Linked DNA regions of Sphingobium yanoikuyae. The protein of the gene in region 2 binds, or shares a complex with, the protein of the main gene of each other region. Links are inferred from orthologs where the notes say so. Each region holds a gene or a part of one and is shown on either strand. Other genes may lie near its edges.

Region 1 (7,562 bases), 1.2 Mb from region 2 along the record:
ACCCCTACCGTTCCACAATCGTTTCAAATCGCGACAGGGGGAACAAGCCGATGGTTTCCGACGTGCATTCCGATATTCCGCCCCATGACGGTCGGGCCGGACCGGGGCTGATCGCCGCCTTCTCCTTCGGTTGGAAGGCGCTGGCGCTGCGTGGCGTGGTCTCGATCATCCTGGGCATCATCGCCCTGGCCTACCCGTTCAGCGCACTGTTCGCGCTGACGCTGATCTTCGCGGTCTATGCCCTGGTCGACGGCATATTCTCGGCCATCAGCGCCTTTCGCCGGATGGGGCATGGCCGCCACTGGGGCGCGATGCTGCTGCGCGGGCTGCTGGGCATTGCCGTTGGCATCATCTTCATCGTCACCCCGATCGCGATGACGATCACCTATGCGCTGCTGACCGTGTTCCTGATCGCAGGCTGGGCGATCATCGCCGGCGGGCTGGAAATCATCGCCGCGATCCGACTGCGCAAGGAGATAGAGGGCGAATGGCTGCTGGCGCTGAGCGGCCTGCTTTCGCTGCTGCTGGGGCTGTTCGTCCTCTATTTGGCCCTTGCCAACCCGCATGTGTCGGTGGCGATGCTGGGCTGGGGCATCGGCTTCTACGCGCTGGTGACGGGCGTCACCCTGCTGATCCTGGCGATGCGACTGCGCCGCCGGGTTCAGTCCTTCAAGGCGTAGTCGCTCGGCGCACGGAAGGCGAGATAGGCGAGCCGCCGCACTTCGCGGCGGCCGCGCACCACCGTGTCGAGGATGAGGCCGCACATGCCGCTCAAGGTCGCCAGGATCATGAGGCCGGTGACCAGGATCGCGGTCGGGAAGCGCGGCACCAGCCCGGTCTGGGCATAGGTGACGATCAGCGGCGCCGCGAGGCCAAGGCCCAGCGCTGCCAGGAAGGCCGCGATGATGCCGAAGAAGAGGATCGGCCGTTCGATGCGATAAAGGGTGATGATCGTGCGCAGGATGCGCCAGCCGTCGCGATAGGTCGAAAGCTTGCTCACCGACCCTTCGGGCCGCGCGCCATAGGCGGTCATCACTTCGGACACCGGCATCGCCAGTTCGAGCGCATGGACGCTGATCTCGGTCTCGATCTCGAAGCCGGCGGACAGCACCGGGAAGCTTTTGACGAAACGGCGCGAGAAGACGCGGTAGCCCGACAGGATATCGGTGAAGCTGCGGCCGAAAAGCTGCTTGAGCAGGCTGGTGAGCGCCCAGTTGCCGAAGCGATGGCCACGCCGATAGGCTGCCTCCACCTGGTCGCGTCGACAGCCCACCACCATGTCGAGATTATCCTGCAGCATGGCGGCGATCATCTGCGGCGCGGCGGCCGCTTCATAGGTCGCGTCGCCATCGGCCATGATGTAGATATCGGCATCGACATCGGCGAACATGCGGCGCACGACATGGCCCTTGCCCTGTTGCGCGACGCGGCGAACGATCGCGCCCGCGCCGGCCGCCAGTTCGCGGCTGCCGTCGCTGCTGTTATTGTCGAAGACATAGATTTCGGCATGGGGCAGCGCGCGGCGGAAATCCTCCACCGTCTGCACGATCGCCCCGGCCTCATTATAGCAGGGCAGGATAACGGCGACGCGGGGGTGGCCCACGCCAAGGTTCGAAAGATTGTCCATATCCATAAATTGCCCCAACCTATGCTGACCAAATATGGCCGCCGCCCGTCAGACCGGCGGCGGCAACATGTATCGCGCAACGACGGTCAGCGCCAATATGGCTGCCGGCACACCCACCGTTGCAACCGCCAATGCCGAATGTCGCCGCATCATGGCCCTTATCGTCGCATCGGACAATGCGAGCGGCAGGGCCAGACAAACCGCCAATGTCGTAAAGAAGAAATAGCGCTGATCGGTCGCCACCCCGACAAGCAGGAAGGTGCCTGTATATATCAAGGCAAGCCATATCAATATCGCGCAGACACGCAGCAGCGCATCGCGCGAGACGTACAGCGCGGCGATGATCCAGGGCAGCAGCACCAGCGCGATCGCGACCATCATCACGGGCGAGGTCAGCGGCGAATAACGGACCTGGTCCAGCAGCCGGTTCTTGAACGACCCGCCGCGGTTACCGGCGGTGTTCAGCTTGCGCACGGCTTCGGTATGATGGACCGGCACCCAGAAATAGAGGGTCGAATTATAATGGATCAGGCGATGGCGCAGATAGGCCAGCGGATGACGCCGGATCGCGCCAGTCCAGCGTGACGACAGCGATGCGCCCCCGCTATCCCGGATCGCCTGCTCGACATTCTTGAGCACATGGCAGTTCCAGTGGGCATAGGCCAGCGTGTCCCACATGATCGGGCTGTAGCAGCGATGGACATCCTGAGTCAGCGCCTGCGCGCCGGGCAGATCGGCCAGGACATCATCCCCGCCCCGCACCATGATGCCGGCGATGTCGAATATCTGCAGCGACCGGATCGCCCCGGCATCCGATGCGCCAAGGATGCGATGATTGACGATATTGCTGGCCGGGACCAGCAACACTCCGCCGACCGCTGACAGCGCCAGCATCAGCACCGGCCGTGCCATCAGCGCCGGCCGGCCGGCAAAGATCAGCATCGGCGCAACCAGGAACACGGCATTGCTGCGGACCAGCGCCGCCATGACGACGATCAGCAGCGCCAGCACCCAGCACAGCGTCCGGGCCGGCCGCGCGGCGACAAGCCCTTCCTGCACCGCGCCGATGATCGCCACGGCCAGCAGCAACATCACCGCCATCATGATGTCCTTGGCGATGTTGACGCTCATCATCAGCAGCATCGGCTGGGCCGCGAGGAAGATCATGCAATAGGCGCAGAGCCACCGGCCGCGTCGCGCCGGCAGGCTGGCCAGCAGCGCAACGCCGCAGCCGTAGAAAATGGTGTCGAAGGCGAAGATCGGCCCGGTGCCCGCGCCGAACAGGGTCAGCGCTTCCCAGATCCGCGCCATCAGCGGCGGATGCCAATCGTTGAACTGGCCAGTGACGATCTGATGATATTGGCTGTTGCTGTCGCTGTTGGGCTCACCGGGAAAGCGCAGGAGGAAGAAGGCGAGAAACAGGAGCAGGCAGACGCCCACCAGGAGCCACCTGTTCATCAGCAATTGCCCAAGACCCCGACCAGAACCGCCCTTGACGACTTGCATAAGCCCTCCGCGATCAGTTCATCGCCTGATCCCTAGTTTCGGGCCTTCATCAGAATATATTGCAGCGCAAAAATAAAGATCAGGAAAAGCGCGTATGATCCCGGCGTTCGCGCCGAGGGCTGATCGCCACCCGAGACACCATGCAAAACGCCCGCCCTTCCCTGTCGGGAAGAACGGGCGTTCCGATTTGCTGGCTGGAAAGGCTTATTCAGCCTTGGCAGCGGCCTTCTTGGCGGGAGCCTTCTTCGCCTTGGGCTTTTCCTCGGCGGCAGCTTCCTCAGCCGGGGCTTCGTCCTTCTTGGCGGCAGCCTTCTTGGCCGGAGCCTTCTTGGCGGGCGCTTCCTCGGCTACGGCTTCGGCCTCGGCGGGCTCGGCCTTCTTCTTGGCAGCGGCCTTCTTCGCCTTGGGCTTGTCGTCATGGTCGTGATCATGGCCGCAGCCCGGACCGTGGACATGGGGCTTCAGATCGCCATCTTCGGCTTCGATCGCGGCTTCCAGTTCCTCACGGCTGACAGCGCGGTCGCTGACTTCCGCCTTTTCGAACAGGAAGTCGACGACCTTGTCCTCATAGAGCGGCGCGCGCAGCTGGGCGGCGGCCATCGGATCCTGGCGGACATACTGCACGAAACGCTCACGATCCTGCGGGCTGTACTGCTGGGCAGCCTGCATGATGAGACGGTTCATTTCATTGTCCGAAACGACGACATTGTTGGCCTGGCCGATTTCCGACAGCAGCAGGCCCAGGCGCACGCGGCGCACAGCGATACCGCGATAATCTTCCTTCTCGGCTTCCATTTCGGCCAGAGCCGCTTCCGGATCGGCTTCATGGCTGGCTTCATGCTGAAGCTGCTGCCAGATCTGGTTGAATTCGGCTTCCACCATGCTCGGCGGAACGTCGAAGTCGTGCGAAGCGGCGAGCTGGTCGAGCAGCTTGCGCTTCATGTAGGTGCGGGTCAGGCCGTTATGCTCCTGCTCGATCTGGCCCTTGAGCAGATCCTTGAGCTGGTCGAGACCTTCCAGGCCCAGCGACTTGGCGAAATCGTCATCGAGCTTGGGCTTGTCGGCGTTCAGCACCGACTGCACGGTCACGTCGAAGGTCGCGGCCTTGCCGGCGAGGTGCGCGGCGCCATAATCTTCGGGGAAGGTGACTTCGATGGTCTTTTCTTCGCCCTTCTTCACGCCGCCGAGCTGCTCTTCGAAGCCGGGGATGAACTGGCCCGAGCCGATCTTCAGCTTCACGCCTTCGGCCGAACCGCCTTCGAACGCTTCACCGTCGACCTTGCCGACGAAGTCGATGACCAGCGTGTCGCCGTCCTTCGCCTTGTGGCTGGCGGCATATTCTTCAAGCGCGCCCTGCTGGGTCGCGATGCGGCCGGCCTGTTCCTCGACCTGCGCGTCGCTGACTTCGGCGGTCAGGCGTTCCAGCTTCAGACCGTCAATGCTCGGGGCTTCGATCACGGGCAGAACTTCCAGTTCCACCTTGACCTGCGCGTCCTTGCCGAACTCGAAGCTTTCGTCCAGCTCGACCGAAGGCTGCATCGCGGGACGCAGCTTCTGGTCGGCGATCAGCTTCTGAACGCTTTCCTGGATGGAATTGTTGAGCGCGTCACGCTGCAGGCTTTCACCATGCATCTTCTTGACGAGGTTCGCCGGCACCTTGCCGGGGCGGAAGCCGGGCATGCGCACCTGCGGCGCAATCGCCAGCACTTCCTTCTCAACGCGGGCGTCGATATCCTTCGACGTGATGGTCACGGTGTAGGCGCGCTTCAGGCCCTCGTTCAACGTCTCGACAGTCTGCATCTCTTCTCTCAAACGCTTTCTTAGCTGAATCTCGTTGGCGCCGGATCAAGCCAAGCCTGACACTGGTGCGGGCGAAGGGACTCGAACCCCCACATCTTGCGATACCAGAACCTAAATCTGGCGCGTCTACCAGTTTCGCCACGCCCGCATCGGTCGCCGGTCGGCGCGGCATAGAGAAAAGCATTGGCGAGAGCAAGGGATATGGATGCATTGGTGGAACCGGCGTCCTTGCCCGCGCGTAGCTTCTTCTTTGCAGGAGAGCATAGCATGGCCACCCAGCCCGATCCAGCGCCCGACACCCTGCCCCCGCCCGACCGGATCGAACCCCAGTCGCCGCCCGAAACGCCGCCGCCCGCGACTCCGGACGAGACTCCGATCAACGAGCCGCCCGAAATCATCCCCGGCGAACCCGATTATGACCAGCCCGACAGCGCGCCGGACGAGGTTCCGCCTGACATAATTTCGTAACCACGCAACAAAAGAAGGCCCCTGAAAACTTTTTTGCAACAGGGTGGAACTTTTTATGGCGGATTACGGAATATGCGTAATCACGTGCTGGACACCCCCCGGAATCCATGATTGAAATGTGACAACAAAAAGAAATTCAGGAGAGGCGCGCTGACATAAAAGGGGGTCGACGTGCATAGGGTTCGCGCCAAGCTAGAGTGGTTCAAGACCGTGATTTTGCCGCAGGAAGCTGCCCTGAGGGGCCGCCTGCGTCGCATTTTGCCCTCCACCCACGAGTTGGAGGACATGGTCGCCGAAGTTCTTGCCCGTGCCTATGCCACGGAGAACTGGGAAAATGTCACCACCGGGCGCGCCTATCTCTTCACCATCGCCCGCAACCTCGTCATCGACACCGCCCGCCGCAACAAGGTGGTGAGCTTCGAGACGATCGCCGATCTGGAATTGCTGGGCGGCGAAAACACCATCGAGGCACAACTCCACGCCCGCGAGGCGCTCCGCCAGGTCGAGGCGATTGTCGATTCGCTGCCCACCCAGTGCCGCCGCGTCTTCATTCTTCGCCGTATCCACGAAAAATCGATGCTGGAAATAGCGGAGGAAATGTCTCTGTCCGTTTCTACTGTTGAAAAACATCTGGCCAAAGCGATCGGCATAGTTATGCGGGCCTGGGCAGAACGTGAGGAAACGGATTTCGAACGTGCAGGCGTCGGGACCAGGTTCAAACAGCGGGGACAGGGACGCGATCGCGTTGGAAGCCGCGCGCCTGCTGGCCAGGCTTAACAGCGACCCTACTCCCCAGGACGAAGACGAGATATGTGCGTGGATCGAGGCCGATCCGCGCCATGGTGTGGCCTTTGCCCGCGCCGAAGCCGCCTGGGACGCGGCCGAGCGGCTGAAGAGCGCCGCCGCCGAAGTCAATCTGCCCCCGCTCGAAGCGATCGTCAGCGAGGAACAGCAGCGCCGCCTGTCGCGCAACATCATGATCGCCGCCGGCATCGCCATCGCCTTCTTCATCGTCGCCGCGATCGTCACCATCCGCACCTTCAGCGGCGTCGACCGCTATGAGACGGCGGTCGGCCAGATCCGCGACGTCGCACTGGCCGACGGCTCCATCCTGCACCTCAACAGCAATAGCGAGGCGGAAGTCCGCTTCACCGACATCGGCCGCAAGGTGCGCGTGCTGAAGGGCGAAGCCTCCTTCGACGTGGCCCATGACAAGGGCCGCCCGTTCGACGTGGAGGTGCGATCAGCCCAGATCCGCGCCGTCGGCACCGCCTTCAACGTCCGCATGCGCCCGTCGGTGGTGGAACTGACGGTCACGCAAGGGACGGTGACGGTCCATTCGGGCAATAGCGGGCTGGAAAAGGTCAGCGCCGGCAGCGGCGCCGTGATCCAGTCGCGCAGCATCGACCTCACCCATCTCAGCCCCAAGCTGATCGACCAGCGCACCGCCTGGCGCGACCAGATGGTCGAGCTGGACGGGGAAACGATCGAGCAGGCGGCCAGCGAGTTCAACCGCTATCGCCGCGCGCCGATCCTGATCGGTGACGCCCGCGTCTCCTCGCTGCGGGTCGGCGGGCGCTTCCGCGTCAGCGACAGCAAGGAATTCCTGTCCGCCCTGCAATTGAGCCTGCCGATCCGCGCGGTGAATGGCGAGGACGGATCGGTGATGCTGCTTTATCGCGACGAACCCGATGGCGCCGACATCATGGCGGCACCCGGCGAATAAGGCCGGTCAGCCGAGCAGGTCGCGGACCAGCGCGGGCACAAGTTTGCTTGCCGGGCCAAGCCGGCTTTCCTCGAAATAGCTGCTGCCCGCAGACGGATCGAGATTGAGCTCCAGCGTGCGGGCACCATAATGGCGCGCCATCTGGACGAAACCGGCGGCCGGATAGACCGCGCCCGACGTGCCGATCGACACGAACAGGTCGGCCTGTGCCAGCGCTTCCTCGATCCGCTCCATATCATAGGGCATTTCGCCGAAGAAGACGATGTCGGGCCGCAGGCTGGGCGCGCCGCAACCGGCGCAGGCACTGCCGGGCGGCAGCGGATCGGCCCAGGCCACCGCCTTGCCGCAGGCGGCACAGAGGGCGGACTTCAATTCCCCATGCATGTGGAGCAGCCGGGTCGCCCCTGCCCGCTCATGCAGGTCATCGACATTCTG
Region 2 (7,455 bases):
CTTCAGAACGGCGTCGTGGCCGATTTCCGGGGTCTTGTCCTGCAGGGCAGCGACAGCCGAACCGGCGATGACGGGGATGTTGTCGCCGTCGAAGTCGTACGAGCTCAGCAGCTCGCGGATTTCCAGCTCGACCAGCTCGAGGATTTCGGCGTCGTCGACCAGGTCGACCTTGTTCATGAACACGACGAGCTGCGGCACGCCGACCTGCTTGGCGAGCAGGATGTGCTCACGGGTCTGCGGCATCGGGCCGTCGGTGGCCGAAACGACCAGGATCGCGCCGTCCATCTGGGCGGCACCGGTGATCATGTTCTTGACGTAGTCAGCGTGACCCGGGCAGTCGACGTGCGCGTAGTGACGGGCTTCGGTCTCATACTCGACGTGGGCGGTCGAGATGGTGATGCCGCGCTCGCGCTCTTCGGGAGCCTTGTCGATGTTGTCGTACGAGGTGAAGGTCGCACCGCCGGTTTCGGCGAGAACCTTGGTGATCGCCGCGGTCAGCGAGGTCTTACCATGGTCAACGTGACCGATGGTGCCGATGTTGCAGTGCGGCTTATTCCGCTCAAACTTAGCCTTAGCCATTTTATCCTACCTTCTAATCAAAATCAGCTTGGGTCTGACCGCTCGGCCGCGCCTCGCGAAGGCGCGTCCATAGCAGCATATTCACAGATTACCAGCCCCTATCCGAGCCGATTGCACGGCCCGGACAGGGAAACTCGTCAGGCCATCTTCGCCTTGACTTCGTCCGCAACATTCTGCGGCACTTCGTCATAGTGCGAGAAGATCATCGAGTAGTTCGCGCGGCCCTGGGTGAAGGAACGCAGCGAGTTCACATAGCCGAACATGTTGGCCAGCGGGACCATCGCCTCGACCACCTGCGCGTTGCCGCGCGTATCGGTGCCCTGGATCTGGCCACGACGGCTGTTCATGTCGCCGATGACGTCGCCCAGATATTCTTCCGGGGTCACGACTTCGACCTTCATGACCGGCTCGAGCAGGGTGATGCCCGACTTCTGCGCCGCTTCGCGCATCGCGGCGCGGCCGGTGATTTCGAACGCCAGCGCCGACGAGTCGACGTCATGGTACGCACCGTCATAGAGCAGCACTTCGAAGTCGATGATCGGGAAGCCGATCAGCGAACCGGTGGCAGCGGTTTCACGCATGCCCTTTTCGATCGCGGGGATATATTCCTTGGGAATGTTACCGCCCTTGATCTCGTCCTTGAAGACGAAGCCCGAACCACGCTCGCCGGGGGTCAGCTTGACCTTGATACGGCCGAACTGACCGGTACCGCCCGACTGCTTCTTGTGGGTGTAATCGACGTCGACGGCCTTCTTGAGATACTCGCGATAGGCCACCTGCGGCGCACCGACATTCGCCTCGACCTTGAACTCGCGCTTCATGCGGTCGACCAGGATTTCGAGGTGAAGTTCGCCCATGCCCTTGATGATGGTCTGGCCCGATTCGTGATCGGTCGAGACGCGGAACGAGGGATCTTCGGCGGCCAGGCGGTTGAGGGCAACGCCCATCTTTTCCTGGTCGGCCTTGGTCTTGGGTTCCACCGACAGTTCGATGACCGGCTCGGGGAATTCCATCCGCTCCAGGATGATCGGCTGGCGCTCGGCGCACAGCGTATCACCGGTGGTGGTTTCCTTCATGCCGGCCAGCGCGACGATGTCGCCGGCATAGGCGGTGTCGATGTCTTCACGGCTGTTCGCATGCATGAGGAGCATACGGCCGATCTTTTCCTTCTTGTCCTTCACCGAGTTCAGGTAGGTGCCCTTGGTCAGGGTACCCGAATAGATGCGCAGGAAGGTCAGCGAGCCGACGAACGGGTCGTTCATGATCTTGAACGCCAGGCCCGAGAAGGGCGCGTCGTCCGAGGTCGGACGGCTGTCGGGGGTTTCGCCGTCCATCTTGACGCCCTGGACGTCCTCGATGTCGAGCGGGCTCGGCAGATAGTCGACGACGGCGTCGAGCAGCGGCTGAACGCCCTTGTTCTTGAACGCCGAACCGCACAGCACCGGCACGAAGGCGTGACCCAGCGTACCCTTGCGGATCAGCTTCTTGAGGGTCGCGGTGTCGGGCAGATTGCCTTCCAGATAGGCTTCCATCGCGGCATCGTCCTGCTCGACGGCAAGTTCGATCAGCTTTTCGCGATATTCGGCAGCCTTGTCGGCGAGGTCGGCCGGAATTTCTTCATAGTAGAATTCGGCGCCCAGGCTCTCATCCTTCCAGATGATCGCGCGGTTTTCGACCAGGTCGACCAGGCCCTTGAAGTCCGACTCTGCGCCGATGGGCAGATACAGGACGGCCGGGGTCGCGCCCAGACGGTCGATGATCGTCTGCACGCAATAATAGAAGTCGGCACCGGTGCGGTCGAGCTTGTTGATGAAGCACATCCGCGGAACCTTGTACTTGTCCGCCTGGCGCCACACGGTTTCCGACTGCGGCTCAACGCCGGCAACGCCGTCGAACGCGGCAACCGCACCGTCGAGCACGCGCAGCGAGCGTTCGACTTCGATGGTGAAGTCGACGTGGCCGGGGGTGTCGATGATGTTCAGGCGGTGGTCGTTCCAGATGCAGGTCGTTGCAGCCGAGGTGATGGTGATACCACGCTCCTGCTCCTGCTCCATCCAGTCCATGGTCGCGGCGCCGTCATGGACTTCGCCGATCTTGTAGGACTTGCCGGTGTAGTAAAGGATACGCTCGGTCGTGGTGGTCTTGCCGGCGTCGATATGCGCCATGATACCGAAATTGCGATAGCGTTCGAGCGGATGGCTGCGGGCCATGATGCTTCTCCGTTGCCGGCGCGCCGGCGGTTGGGGATTCGTTAATTCTGCGCGTGGCCCCTAAACCAATCCGTTCGCCATGGGTAGCCACCCACGGCGAACGGACCGATTTTGGAAACCAAATAACAAGGCGGGCACATAAGCGCCCGCCCTGCTGTTACCAGCGGTAGTGCGAGAAGGCGCGGTTCGCTTCCGCCATGCGGTGCGTATCTTCGCGCTTCTTGACGGCATTGCCGCGGTTGTTGGCAGCATCCAGCAGCTCACCCGACAGACGGGCGGCCATGGTGGTTTCGCTGCGGTTGCGCGAAGCCGTGATCAGCCAGCGGATCGCCAGCGCCTGAGCGCGCTCGGGGCGCACTTCGACGGGGACCTGGTAGGTCGCACCGCCGACGCGGCGGCTGCGGACTTCGATGCCGGGCTTCACATTGTTCAGCGCGTCATGGAACATGCCGATCGGGTCCTTCTTGGACTTCGCTTCGACAGTGTCGAGCGCACCGTAAACGATGGACTCGGCGACGGCCTTCTTGCCGTCCTGCATGATGCTGTTCATGAACTTCGACAGCACGATATCACCGAACTTGGGATCCGGCAGGATAACGCGCTTTTCGGGGCGACGACGACGTGACATATTACTGTTCTCCCCTTACTTCGGACGCTTGGCGCCGTACTTCGAACGGCTCTGCTTGCGATCCTTGACGCCCTGGGTATCCAGAACGCCGCGAAGAACGTGATAGCGCACGCCCGGAAGATCTCGCACACGGCCGCCACGGATCAGCACGACGCTGTGTTCCTGGAGGTTGTGGCCTTCACCCGGGATGTAGGTGATGACTTCGCGCTGGTTGACCAGACGCACCTTCGCCACCTTACGGAGAGCCGAGTTCGGCTTCTTCGGGGTCGTCGTGTAGACGCGGGTGCAAACGCCACGCTTCTGCGGGTTCGCATCCATCGCAGGGACCTTGGACTTGGTCTTCTGCAGTTCGCGGCCCTTGCGGACCAGCTGGTTGATTGTTGGCATGAAGCCCTTCACCTTTTCAGTTACTTTACCAGACGCCACCTGCGTTCCCCGCCGCGTGGAACCAATGACTCCAAACAGCAAAGGCCCCGACGGAAACAATCCGCCCGGAGCCGCAAGGACAGCCGATAATGTTCAGCTCTAGTGCTTGCCCCGGCAAGCGCGGGAAGAACGAGTCTTCCAGACGCAGAACGCGGGGCAGCGGCCCTATAGCGATGGGGGACGGAAGGGTCAAGCGCAGGACCGGAACGGCCATGGCGACACACCTGCCCACATAGTGAATGACATTTTAGTATTTTGCTAACATGCTGCAGATTATGGGATCTTTCCCCGCAGCCCCCATATCCAGATGGACCAGTCGTGATTGCACTTTCCCGCATTAGCGGCGAATTCCACAGCCCGGAACGCGAGGCCGCCTTCCAGGCCGATCGACTGCCCGAATCGCGGCGCCACGCCCATCTGCTCTTCGCCTTGTCGGCGCTGCTCAACACCCTCTTCCTGCTGAGCGACTGGCGCTTTGCCGGCACGGCCCATTTCTGGGTCGCGGTGCCCGCCCGCCTGGTCGTGGTCTTCTGGTCGCTCGTCAGCCTGGGCCTGTGCCGCTACATGCACAGCTTCAAGGCGGTCGAACGCATCTGTTTCGTCTGGCAATGCATCACCGCCATCGGCGTCGCCTTCCTCGTCTCCTCGCGCAGCGACATCGCCATCTTCGTCCTGGTGATGCTGCCGCTCGTCTTCTATCTGGTGGTGCCGACCAGCTTCCGCGGCAATGTCGGCGGCGGCCTGGGCTGCGGCGTCGCGCTGCTGATCGGCTATCTGGCCCCCGCCCCTCTGTCGCCGACCATGCCCGGCATGATCATGGCGGTGCTGATGCTTCATTGCGGCATGTGGATCGCGATCGCCCGCACCAACCGGCTGCAGCGGCTGGAATGGACCGCCAGCCAGGATGCGCAGGCCGCCCGCGTCGCGCTCGCCGCCAATGGCGAAGCGCTCGAACGACTGTTCATGACCGTGCCCTTGCCGCTGATCGTCATCCGCGACGACGGCACGGTCCTGCGCATGAACGATTCCGCCACACGCAATCTGGGCACCGCGGACGATGTCGCGCGACTGGCGCTGATCGTCGACCATGCCCCGCCGCTGCGCCTGCTCGACCGGCTGACGCGGGGCGACAGCATCGACAATGACGAATGCTGCCTCGCCAATGACGAAGGCATCATCCGCGATGTCCTGCTGGGCGCCCGCCCGATCCTGCTCGCCGGCGAACAATGTATCCTCGCCAGCATCGTCGACATCACCGACCGCAAGCAGGCCGAACGCCATCTTGCCCATCTGGCGATGACCGACGCCCTCACCGGCCTCGCCAACCGATCCCATTTCATGGCCAGCCTGATGCAGGCGGCCCAGTCGACCGAACGATCCGGCGGCCAGATGGCGGTCGTGCTGATCGACGTCGACGAGTTCAAGCGGATCAACGACAGCGCCGGCCATGACGCCGGCGACGCCCTGCTGTGCGCCGTGGCCGAACGGCTGCGCGACTCGGTGCGCCCCGCCGACATGATCGCCCGCATGGGCGGCGACGAGTTCGCCGTTATCCTCACCCGCCTGCGCGGCCTGGCCGATCTCGACACCATCCTCAGCCGCATGATCGCGCGCCTGCACATGCCGCTGCGCCATGGCGGGCGGGACATTGATTGCCGCGTGAGCATGGGCGTGGCCCTCTACCCCGACCATGCCGGCGACATGATCGACCTGATGAAGCATGCCGACATCGCCCTGTATGAGGCGAAGAATAGCGGACGCGGTCGCGCCTGCCTGTTCGAGCCCGGCCTGCTGGAAAGCTGGCAGACCGAGGCGCGGATGCTGGAACGGGCACGCGATGCGCTCGCCCATGCCCAGCCCGTGCCCTGGTATCAGCCCAAGGTCGACCTGCAGGACGGCCGCGTCATCGGCTTCGAGGCGCTGCTGCGCTGCGTCCGTCCGGACGGCACGCTGATGATGCCCGACCAGATATTGGCCGCCTTCGAACATCCCGAGCTGGGCCGCAAGATCACCGAGCGGATGATCGATCAGGTGCTGGCCGATTGCCGGGCCTGGACCAGCGCCGGCATCGATTTCGGCCATGTCGCCGTCAATGTCCCCGGCGTCGAACTGCATGACCGCGCCTTCCCCGACCGGTTGCTCGCCCGCCTCGCCCATGCCGATGTCGAACCGCGCCGGATCGAGCTGGAAGTCACCGAATCCGTCTTCCTCGGCCGCAATGTCGATGTGGTGGAACGCAATCTTCAGCGCCTCAGCCAGGCGGGCATGGCCATCGCCCTCGACGATTTCGGCACCGGCTACGCCTCGCTGTCCCACCTCAAGCAGTTTCCGATCGACGTCATCAAGATCGACAAGGGCTTCGTGCGCGACCTGGAAACCGACCCGGATGATGCCGCCATCGTGCGCACCGTGCTCAACCTCGCCTACAGCCTGGGCGTGAAGACCGTCGCCGAAGGCGTCGAAACGATTGAACAACTGGAATATTTGCGATCAGGTGGTTGCCATTATGGCCAGGGCTATTATTGGAGCGCTGCCGTTCCGGCATCGCAATTACCCAGCTTTCTTGAGCCCTCCCGCTTCGCCCGTCGAAGCTGAAGCGCATCGCGAAAAATATTTTCAAAGCCAGGGAACCAAATGGGACGAAGATCATTTCGTCCCGGTTTAGCTTCGACTCGTCACGAGTCCGCGGCTGCGGATTCGCGCGTCCGATCTTCTTTTGCTACCGGCCCGACTCACCGAAATAAATAGTTACGGGGTCGCAATTGTCGCAGCGCAAGAAGAAGGGGGTCGCCACCCTCTGGGCCAGGCTCAGTGCCTTGTGCCCGGAGCGGGAAATCTTCCTGCGCTCGGGCGGCCAGGTAAAGTTCATCCGCATTTCCAAGCGCGCCCAGTTGCTGGCGCTCGGCATACTGTCGACCGGCCTGGTCGGCTGGGGCGCGGTTACCGTATCGATGCTCGCCAGCAGCGCCGCCGTCGCCCATGACCGCGCGATGCTGGACGCCAAGGGCGCGGCCGTGGCCAGCAAGGCACGCAAGGTCGACGGCTATCGCAAGTCGGTGAACGACCTCGCCCATGACCTGGAAGCGCGCCAGGATTTCATCGACGATCTCTACAAGACCCATTTCGGCGAGCCCGGCGACGCCGCGGCCAATGCCCCGGTCGGCAAGGCGGACGCCGCCACCGAAAAGGGCGGCCAGGGCAAGCTCGACGCCAAGATCAGCATGGCGCCCGAAGCCGCGCCGCTGATGCAGGTCGATGCCCGCCAGCGCCGTTTCGCCGCCCTGCTGACCAGCGCCGTCGAAGCCCGTACGCAGAAGGCCGCCGCCGCGATCCGCAGCTTCGGCCTCAATCCCGACGCGCTCGCTCGCAATGCGGCCCGCGCCCAGGGCGGCCCGTTCGTGCCCTGGCATGGCGATGAAGATGCGATGCCGGCCGAGCTGGAAAAGCTCGCCACCGCGCTTTCCCGCATGGAATTTCTGGAAACCAGCCTGCTGCGCATCCCGTCGGGCCAGCCGACCGGCACGCCGATGCTCAGCAGTTCCTATGGCTATCGCCGCGACCCGTTCAACGGCCACGCCGCCTTCCATGCCGGGCTCGACTTTCCCGGCCGCT

Evidence for each region.
Region 1: the proteins of rpsG (region 2) and tig are in contact, whole or in part, in a crystal structure (PDB 3GTY), measured with the Thermotoga maritima proteins. The link is inferred for Sphingobium yanoikuyae from one-to-one orthologs. Residues at the interface, in WP_004081843.1 of Thermotoga maritima: Lys34, Lys52, Lys55, Glu59, Arg62, Gln63, Glu66, Asn67, Lys69, Val71, Arg95, Ala109, Lys110, Lys111, Gly112, Arg113, Pro114, Glu117, Glu121, Ile124, Ala125, Tyr127, Asn128, Asn129, Thr130, Gly131, Lys135, Asp139, Arg142, Met143; in WP_004081061.1 of Thermotoga maritima: Glu122, Val124, Val129, Leu130, Tyr133, Glu188, Gly259, Ile262, Tyr263, Glu266, Ser270, Glu273, Gln274, Glu277, Arg308, Gln311, Ile312, Ser315, Tyr316, Glu325, Arg329, Arg336, Leu363, Phe366, Trp367, Arg373, Leu377, Arg381, Leu384, Glu387.

What each region holds. Positions count from the first base shown.
Region 1 is NZ_CP139979.1:2,551,044-2,558,605, forward strand. What follows is about bases 2,636-5,501. They hold tig (trigger factor), read right to left. Parts: upstream 4,934-5,501; coding sequence 3,338-4,933; downstream 2,636-3,337. Other genes in these bases: U0025_RS11695 (hypothetical protein), read right to left, coding at 2,636-3,085; U0025_RS11710 (hypothetical protein), read left to right, coding at 5,201-5,401. Also shown: U0025_RS11685 (HdeD family acid-resistance protein), read left to right, coding at 51-680; U0025_RS11690 (glycosyltransferase family 2 protein), read right to left, coding at 662-1,633; more of U0025_RS11695, read right to left, coding at 1,676-2,635; U0025_RS11715 (RNA polymerase sigma factor), read left to right, coding at 5,573-6,178; U0025_RS11720 (FecR family protein), read left to right, coding at 6,147-7,127; U0025_RS11725 (NAD-dependent deacylase), read right to left, coding at 7,134-7,562. UniProt on the Bacillus subtilis protein: Involved in protein export. Acts as a chaperone by maintaining the newly synthesized protein in an open conformation. Functions as a peptidyl-prolyl cis-trans isomerase.
Region 2 is NZ_CP139979.1:3,770,655-3,778,109, forward strand. Bases 1,683-4,441 are described here. They hold rpsG (30S ribosomal protein S7), read right to left. Parts: upstream 3,418-4,441; coding sequence 2,947-3,417; downstream 1,683-2,946. Other genes in these bases: fusA (elongation factor G), read right to left, coding at 1,683-2,789; rpsL (30S ribosomal protein S12), read right to left, coding at 3,433-3,804; U0025_RS17380 (putative bifunctional diguanylate cyclase/phosphodiesterase), read left to right, coding at 4,162-4,441. In the rest of the region: tuf (elongation factor Tu), read right to left, coding at 1-579; more of fusA, read right to left, coding at 717-1,682; more of U0025_RS17380, read left to right, coding at 4,442-6,438; U0025_RS17385 (M23 family metallopeptidase), read left to right, coding at 6,606-7,455.